DNA from 2 places in the Bacillus cereus group sp. BfR-BA-01383 genome. Region 2 is predicted to be linked to the other one. Evidence: a T-box and tRNA genes for the amino acid it is inferred to sense, from the RefSeq annotation. Region 2 holds a T-box; the other holds one or more tRNA genes.

Region 1 (4,386 bases), on a different contig from region 2:
TTTTATGGGAAGAGGCAAAACAAACAGAGCGTTAATAGGGGGATTTTATATGCGTCTAGATAAGTTTTTGAAAGTATCACGTTTAATTAAAAGAAGAACATTAGCGAAGGAAGTAGCTGACCAAGGGAGAATAGCAATTAATGGTCAAGTGGCAAAAGCGAGTTCAGATGTGAAAGTGGCTGATGAATTAACAATTCGTTTTGGTCAAAAAATAGTAACTGTAAAAATAAATGAATTAAAAGAAACGACTAAAAAAGAAGATGCAGCAAACATGTATAGCTTAGTTCGTGAGGAAAAAGTAAAAGCGGAAGAAGGCTTGTTCTAAAATAGGTTATCCCCTCATACATTACTATTAGCTAGTATAAATCTATGGGGGGATTTACGTGAATAATGGTTACTCACCTACGTCTTCTAATCAACAAAACGTTTCAATAGAGCATGATATTATTATGCGCGGCAGGCGTGTAATCGATATTACTGGTGTAAAGCAGGTAGAGAGTTTTGATAGCGAAGAGTTTTTGCTTGAGACCGTAATGGGTTTTTTAACAATTCGTGGTCAAAATTTACAAATGAAAAATTTAGATGTAGAAAAAGGCGTTGTATCGATTAAAGGCAAAGTTCATGAGATGCTGTATATTGATGAGAATCAAGGGGAGAAAACTAAAGGTTTCTTTAGTAAGTTGTTTAAATGAGCCTAACAATTCAGTTGTATACAATGCTTTCAATGATTGGAATGGGCGCTTGGATTGGAGCATCTTTAGATACATATCAACGTTTTTTAAAGCGTCAAGAACGTAAACGTTGGCTTGTATTTATACATGATATACTATTTTGGATTGTCCAAGCATTATTCGTTTTTTATGTATTACTGCTTGTGAATGAAGCAGAATTACGTATATATGTGTTTTTGGCATTATTATGTGGTTTTGCGGCATATCAAAGCTTGTTGAAAGCATTATACATGAAGCTGTTAAATTTTCTCATCTATATTTTTATGCAAACAACACATTTTTTTGTTCAAATTATAAAGCTACTCATGATAAAACCTGTTATTATTATAGCGCAGCTATTTATTGCATTTATATTATTCTTATTTCGTATACTGCTTTCAATTGGACATGTGTTATGGAAAATGGTGATTTGGATATTACTTTTCATATGGAAAGTTTTTTTCTGGCCTGTTCGATTTATTGTTTCGCTCATATGGAAACTTCTCCCTAATCGTGTTAAACTTTTTATAATGAAACATGTAGGTTTCCTGCAATATATAGTAAAATTGAAGGGACATATCTTCCAATTATGGGAGCGTATAAAAAAGAAGTTAGGGGGACCTCGGAAATGAGGGAACTGAGACAAAGAACAATCGAAAAACAGAGTCCAAATCCTGTTAAAGAGCATATAATACAAACGGATGAGAACAGGAAGCGACTTTATCGCCGTTTAGCGGTTTTTCTTGTCTTTGCTTTTACAATTATTGCGAGTATTAGTGTAACGTTTTATCAACAAAACAGTTCCATTAAAGCAAAAGAAGCAAAAGTTAAGGACATGAAAAAAGAATTGGATTCATTAACGAATAAAGAAAAAAGTCTAAAAGACGAAGTTCAAAAGTTAAATGATGAAGAGTACGTATTAAAGATTGCTAGAAGGGATTATTTCTTCTCTGGAAAAGGGGAGATAATTTTTCCTGTATCTAAGTAGAGTATGTCTTATTGACACTATATTTTAGGATTATATATAATAAAGTAAAATTTGACTTTTTAACCACTAAGGAGGAGCATTTTTTTTATGTCAATCGAGGTAGGCAGCAAGTTACAGGGTAAAGTAACAGGTATTACAAATTTTGGGGCTTTTGTGGAGCTGCCAGAAGGCTTAACGGGTCTTGTTCATATTAGTGAAGTTGCTGATAATTATGTGAAAGATATTAACGATCACTTAAAAGTGGGCGACCAAGTAGAAGTAAAAGTTATTAACGTTGAAAAAGATGGTAAGATTGGTTTATCTATTAAAAAAGCGAAAGAGCGTGAAAAAACAGAAGGAGATCGTCCACGTGGTGAATACCAACGCGGTGGCGGCGATCAACAACGTTCTGGACGTCCACAACGTAATAATAATCGTTCTTTCAACAGAGATAACCGCGGTGGCGGTAATGACCGAGCTCCAAAAGAAACATTTGAGCAAAAAATGGCACGCTTCTTAAAGGATAGTGAAGATCGTTTAACTTCTTTAAAGCGTAACACAGAATCTAAACGTGGTGGCCGTGGCGCACGTCGCGGATAATAAGACCGTTTAATTCTTAACATATAGAGAGGTACCCGGAGTAATTGCTCGGGGTGCTTTTTTATGTGAGAAAATATATTTTTTAAAAAAGTTTTCAAGATGTGTTGACTTTAAATTATATCTGATGTAAGATACTAATTGTCCGTTAAATAAGACGACATGGCGGTGTAGCTCAGCTGGCTAGAGCGTACGGTTCATACCCGTGAGGTCGGGGGTTCGATCCCCTCCGCCGCTATATTTATTTTAACGGCCCGTTGGTCAAGTGGTTAAGACACCGCCCTTTCACGGCGGTAACACGGGTTCGAATCCCGTACGGGTCATCTAAAAAGATCATGCAAATTTGCATGATCTTTTTTTGTTAAATAAATCAAGACATACAACACTTCTACAAAATCACCCTATATTTTCTGAATCTTCCATTAAATCATTGGGGATAAATTACATACTGTGTATATATGTAGATTTATTTCGAATAAAAAGTCGAACGATTATAAAAGTGAAAACTGTTGTTTTGACAAAAATCCCAATAATCATCTTTTATAATGATAGTAATTAAACTATGCAGGTGGTGTTAAAAATATGCCTAAAGCAGGAAGGAATACTATGAATACAAGTGCATTAGCAATGAATGAAGGTCAGCTTGGAACAATAAAGTGGACGAGTAAGTTGCGAATGAAGTTTGAGCAAGTTTTCTTTAGATGGGGATTTATTATTGTTGTTATTGGTTTTCTTTTGGGACGAGCATATATATTAACGAATATTTTACCGTTTGCACTGCCGTTTTTCGCTGCTGTTTATGTTATGAAGCGGGATAAAATGCCGCTCGCGTTCTTGGCTCTAATGGGGGGAGCACTTTCAGTTTCGATAGATAATCTATTTTTTACTTTTGCATCTATCTTTACCTTCTTCATTTATAATATCTTCTTTAGTCGGTTTACACGTAAAACTGTTGGACTTGTTCCATTCCAAGTATTTATCTCCGCATTAACCGCACATTTAGTTGTAGTCTATTTCGCACAACAAACTGTCACCATGTACGATTTACTCGTTAGTACGATTGAGGCAGGACTTAGCTTTGTATTAACTATGATATTTTTACAAAGTGTTCCGCTTTTAGTAGAAAGGAAAGGGAAACAGCAAGCATTAGAGACAGAAGAAATTGTTTGTTTAATTATATTACTAGCATCTGTATTAACAGGTACAACAGATTGGTTTGTATATGATGCTTCTATTCAACATATTTTTACTAGGTATTTGGTGCTAGTGTTTGCATTTATTGCAGGTGCTGCTACAGGGTCTACAGTAGGAGTCGTTACTGGATTGATATTAAGTTTAGCAAATGTGTCCAGTTTGTCTCAGCTCAGTTTGCTTGCCTTTTCTGGATTGCTTGGTGGGTTGTTAAAAGAAGGGAAGCGTCTAGGCGTTAGTTTGGGTTTATTAATTGGAACAAGCTTGATTACGCTATATGTAGACAAGCAAACAAACATTATAACAACTTTAATTGAATCTGGTGTGGCGATTGTGTTCTTTTTATTAACACCGAAACTTGTTATGGATCGCATTGCTAAATTTATGCCAGGTACACAGGAACATTCGCAAGATCAACAGCAATATTTAAGAAGAATGCGTGATGTTACAGCGACTAAAATCAATCAATTTGCAAATGTGTTTGCTGCTTTATCTAATAGCTTTTCTGTATATGGGTATGTGGAGGAGGAAGATAAAGAGACAGAAGCAGATTTGTTCTTAAGTACAATTACTGCAAAAACATGTCAAACGTGTTTTAAAAAGGACCAATGCTGGGTGGTTAATTTCGACAAAACGTACGACTATATGAAACAAATAATGAGTGAAACAGAAGAAGGGACATTGCAACATAATCGGAAGTTAGTTCGTGAATGGGACAAGCATTGTGTAAGAGGAAAAAAAGTGACGGATTTAGTAGCAGGTGAATTAGATCACTTTTATGAGGGACAGAAATTACGAAAACAAATGAAGGAAAATCGTAGAATAGTAGCAGAACAATTATTGGGTGTATCAAAAGTTATGGAGGATTTTGCTAAGGAAATACAAAAAGAGCGAGAAAATCATCAAGTACAGGAAGAACAG
Region 2 (4,386 bases):
TACGGACTGAGAAATATTTGGATTAGAAAGAAGCTTATCTTTTGAATCCTCAAGACCTTTACTCATCTCATTAAACTTGTCCAATTCGACCTGATCATGTTGTAGTAAATAACCTCTTAAAGCAGATAGTTGTACTTGATAAGCGTCTCCGCGCTCTTTTAAGTCTGTTGCAAGAGGAGAAATATCTGTTTGTAGTGCTTCAGCTTTATGTGACTGATCGATAGCGAAGTATAAAATGAATGCTAAGGCGATGCCGAATAAAGCACAAATCGTTCCCATCATGAACATTAGTTTTTTTCGAATGCTAATAAAATTCATATGATAAAAAGCCTCCTTTTTAAAATCTTAGTATTAGGATTAATTAATGTAAAAGATTGAAAGAAAGCTCTATTCCTATTGGAATAAAGCTTTCTTCTTTCCTTTAGGAATTATAGCAGACAGAATGGGAGAGAGAAAGATATATTTTAAAGTAAAAAAGAGAGATTGATATTAATAAATGTTCTTAAAATGTATACATTTGTATATCCAAAAATTCATAAATAAATATTAGAAAGGCTATTGTAATTTGAAATAACATCATGTATACTTCTAATTAGCTGATAACGATTATCACTATCAACTGAAACATTACTCTTCGTTATGTTGGTCATACCCCTTTTTGACGACGTAAGTCAGAGACAAAATGTTGAAATATCTTGTGTCCTATTCTACAGAATTATGGTAATCTCCAACCTCAACTTATATGCGTGAGCATGCAAAAAGGATCCTATCCGTGAAGGGATCCTTTTTTGCATGTTGTCGCAATTATTGTATATAGACCTGGTATTCGTTCTTCAATTCCTTCTGGTGCAGTAGAAGGGAAGACCCATCTTTGATGAGACCCGTGTTCTTCAACTAGTTTTTCAATTTTAAAATGTTCTTCCGCGAGCGTTGTAATAATTTCTCCTAACGTCCAGCGACGGATGGTTGTTTTCGGTAAAGACTCTTTTTGTACTTCTGTAAGAAGAATGCTGTAAGCAACATCATCTTCAATTAATTCTTCATCGAAATAATTTCCACTTGCTCGAAATGATGGATGGTCTACTCCTAATAGCTTTGTGTATATTGGATGGTAATCACGAAGGATAAGCATTCCGCCTGGCTTTAGTAATTGAGAGATTTTTGTAAAGAGCGGTTTTAAATCTAAAAAATAATGGAGTACACCAAGTTCCAGTAATACGATATCAAATGATTCGGAGAGTTTTACATCTAATACGTCAGAGACGATGTACTGGATAGAGACATCTGCTGCTTCTGCAAGTTCATTTGCATATTTCGCATTACTTGCTGAAATATCAACAACCGTTACGTCAGCTCCTAAAAGGGCGAAAGCAACGGCTTTATTACCTTTTGACCCGAGTAAATTAATAATATGTTTTCCTTTTGGAGATTGTATGTAAGGTAAATAATGTGCTACTTCGCGCATGGGATCTTCCATGAGCTTTTTCGCATAATTTTCTGGTGCACCGTGGCGATTCGTCCATGCTTCATAGGCTGCTGCATTCCAGCTTTTTTTATTAATAGTGCTTAGTTGTTTTTGATTCAATGTTATCCCTCCTTTTATGAACGTATAGATATTCGGCAGGAGGGTGAGATTTCCTGTTTTTTTTGAATTGAAGTTTGATTTTTCTGTTATTTAGTCGTAAAATACGTGTTATACGTAAAAGCGTTGAAAAGGAAAAGTAGGATGAAAACATTCTTTCCAGAGAGCTTCGGTAGCTGAGAAGAAGCAAGAATATTCATTTGAACAATGGTCTTTGAGCTTCGTCCTGAACTTATCAAATGATAATAGTAGGCGGCGACGAGAGTTGGTACTCGTTATCAAAACCACAGTATAAGAGCATAGAGCTCCGTACTTGTTAAGGCTAATTATGTGAGTAATTGGCGAAATAAGGTGGTACCGCGACTGTTTATACAGCCCCGCCCTTATCTTTTTTTAAGATAGGGGTGGGGCTTTTTATATTTTAAAGGAGGAATTTAAGATGAGTATTTTTATTGGAGGCGCTTGGCCGTATGCGAATGGTTCGTTACACCTTGGGCATATTGCTAGTTTGTTACCTGGAGATATTTTAGCACGTTATTACCGGGCAAAAGGTGAGAATGTGTTGTATGTTTCGGGAAGTGATTGTAATGGAACACCGATTGCAATTAGAGCAAAACAAGAAGGTGTGACCGCGAAAGAAATTGCTGATAAGTATCATGAAGAATTCCAGCGATGTTTTCAGGATCTCGGTTTTACGTATGATTGCTATACACGTACCGATAGTGATCACCATCATGAAACTGTTCAAAAAGTTTTTTTGCGTTTATTAGAAGAAGACTATATTTATAAAAAAACAGTGGAACAAGCATATTGCGAAACGTGTACGCAGTTTTTGCCGGATCGTTATGTAGAAGGAATATGTCCCCATTGTCATGAAGCAGCAAGAGGAGACCAATGCGATGCTTGTTCTGCTATTTTAGATCCGCTCGATTTGTTAGAAAAGAAATGTAAGTTATGTGGTAGTACGCCATCAGTACAGGAAACAGAACATTTCTATTTCGCATTGCATAAATTTCAGCACCAAATTAAAGAGTCTGTAGAAATCGCAAAGCAAAAAGGAACATGGCGTGACAATGCAATTCAGCTAACAGAAAGATATGTAAAAGAAGGATTACAAGATAGGGCGGTGTCACGAGATTTACCAATCGGGGTTCCAATTCCGGTAGCGGGATACGAAGATAAGAAAATTTACGTATGGATTGAAGCTGTGACAGGGTATTATTCAGCGAGTAAACATTGGGCTAAAGAAACAGGAAAAGATGATCAAAAGTTTTGGGAGAGAGATGCGAAAACATATTATGTACACGGGAAGGATAATATTCCATTTCATTCTATCATTTGGCCAGCTGTATTACTTGGAATAGGAGAGGAAGCAATCCCGCGCCATATCGTTTCGAATGAATATTTAACGGTTGAAAAAAGAAAGTTATCGACAAGTAAAAACTGGGCAGTATGGGTACCTGACATATTGGAACGCTATGGTCCAGATTCTATTCGTTACTTTTTAACAGTCAATGCACCAGAAAATCGTGACACTGACTTTTCATGGCGTGAATTTATTTACAGTCATAATAGTGAATTGTTAGGTGCATATGGAAACTTCGTGAACCGCACATTAAAGTTTATTGAAAAATATTATGATGGTACGGTGCCGAAGGGAACTATTGATATAGAGCTGAAAGATAAAATAGAAGGATTATATAAAAATGTAGGAGAGGCGATTGAGCAAACTAAATTTAAGGTGGCATTAGAGACAATATTTGAGGCAGTACGTTTTGCAAATAAATATTTTGATGAAAAACAGCCTTGGAAACAAAGAGAAGATGACCCAGTTTCATGTGAAGAAACGATTTGTAACTGTGTTTATCTTATCGCTAATTTTGCAAATCTCCTGGAACCATTTTTACCATTTTCAAGTGAAAGAGTTCGAAACACATTGTCGATTGTTAAACAAATTTGGGAACCAGAAAATACGTTACCAAACCGAATTAATAATGTGCAGCCATTATTTGAACGAATCGATGTAAAACAAATTGAGCATGAGATAGAGAAGCTATATGGAGCGGTAAAGTGAGATAGAGAAAAAGACCTTTCAAATAAATGAAAGGTCTTTTGTTATGTGCTATGCACGCTATTATGTTTCCTTCCCTTCCTAGCCGTAAGCAGCTGAGGAGTGAAAATCCCAATCACTATAAAAATAATCCCAATCCATTGCATGAATGTTACGACTTCATGTACAAGTGTAATAGAAGCGATAATAGCAGTTGGTAATTCAGCTGCACCTAAAATAGTACCAAGTCCTATTCCGACTTTCGGTACACCGATTGAAAAACAAATGACAGGTACAACAACGCCGAATAATCCGAGGAAGAAAGCATATTTCCATAGACCGGCTTGTAAAGCGCCATCTGTTAAAAAGGTTGGCGGGAAGAATAGACATACGATAAGAGTAGCACTTGTTGTCATGAGAAAGCTTTTCGTGTAAGGTGGAGCATCTGTAGCGACGCGCCCACTTGCAAAAACATAGAATGAAAAAGAGACAGCAGCTAATAGTCCAAAGATAATCCCTTTCGTAGAAAAACTTTGTCCGAGACCGTCAAAGATACCACCTGCAAACAGCGTACCAGTAAATAAAATAATGATAGATATAACTTTCTCGCGGCTTGGAAATGTTCGATTTGCAATTGCTTCGATTACTACACCAATCCAAGTGAACTGGAAGAGTAGGACGACAGCGATAGATGCTGGTAGTTCTTCTACAGAAATAGCGTAGAAAATCCCAGTCATACTCATCGTTGTTCCGA

The links. The T-box of region 2 lies ahead of metG (methionine--tRNA ligase). A T-box ahead of a tRNA ligase gene usually reads a tRNA of that ligase, here a tRNA-Met.
Region 1: it has a tRNA-Met gene. The T-box ahead of metG (methionine--tRNA ligase) is inferred to sense a tRNA for this amino acid. The anticodon was not compared.

What each region holds. Positions count from the first base shown of each region.
Region 1 covers NZ_JAKUFP010000034.1:28,029-32,414, forward strand. Annotated here, with positions in the region: gene yabN (bifunctional methyltransferase/pyrophosphohydrolase YabN) at 1-35, shown strand, start outside; gene MR065_RS22385 (RNA-binding S4 domain-containing protein) at 50-325, shown strand; gene yabP (sporulation protein YabP) at 384-692, shown strand; gene yabQ (spore cortex biosynthesis protein YabQ) at 689-1,342, shown strand; gene divIC (cell division protein DivIC) at 1,339-1,698, shown strand; gene MR065_RS22405 (S1 domain-containing RNA-binding protein) at 1,786-2,277, shown strand; tRNA gene MR065_RS22410 (tRNA-Met) at 2,439-2,512, shown strand; tRNA gene MR065_RS22415 (tRNA-Glu) at 2,526-2,597, shown strand; gene spoIIE (stage II sporulation protein E) at 2,857-4,386, shown strand, end outside.
Region 2 covers NZ_JAKUFP010000010.1:136,755-141,140, forward strand. Annotated here, with positions in the region: gene MR065_RS12620 (methyl-accepting chemotaxis protein) at 1-318, opposite strand, end outside; gene MR065_RS12625 (class I SAM-dependent methyltransferase) at 767-1,585, opposite strand; T-box leader at 1,700-1,970, shown strand; gene metG (methionine--tRNA ligase) at 2,022-3,656, shown strand; gene MR065_RS12635 (EamA family transporter) at 3,698-4,386, opposite strand, start outside.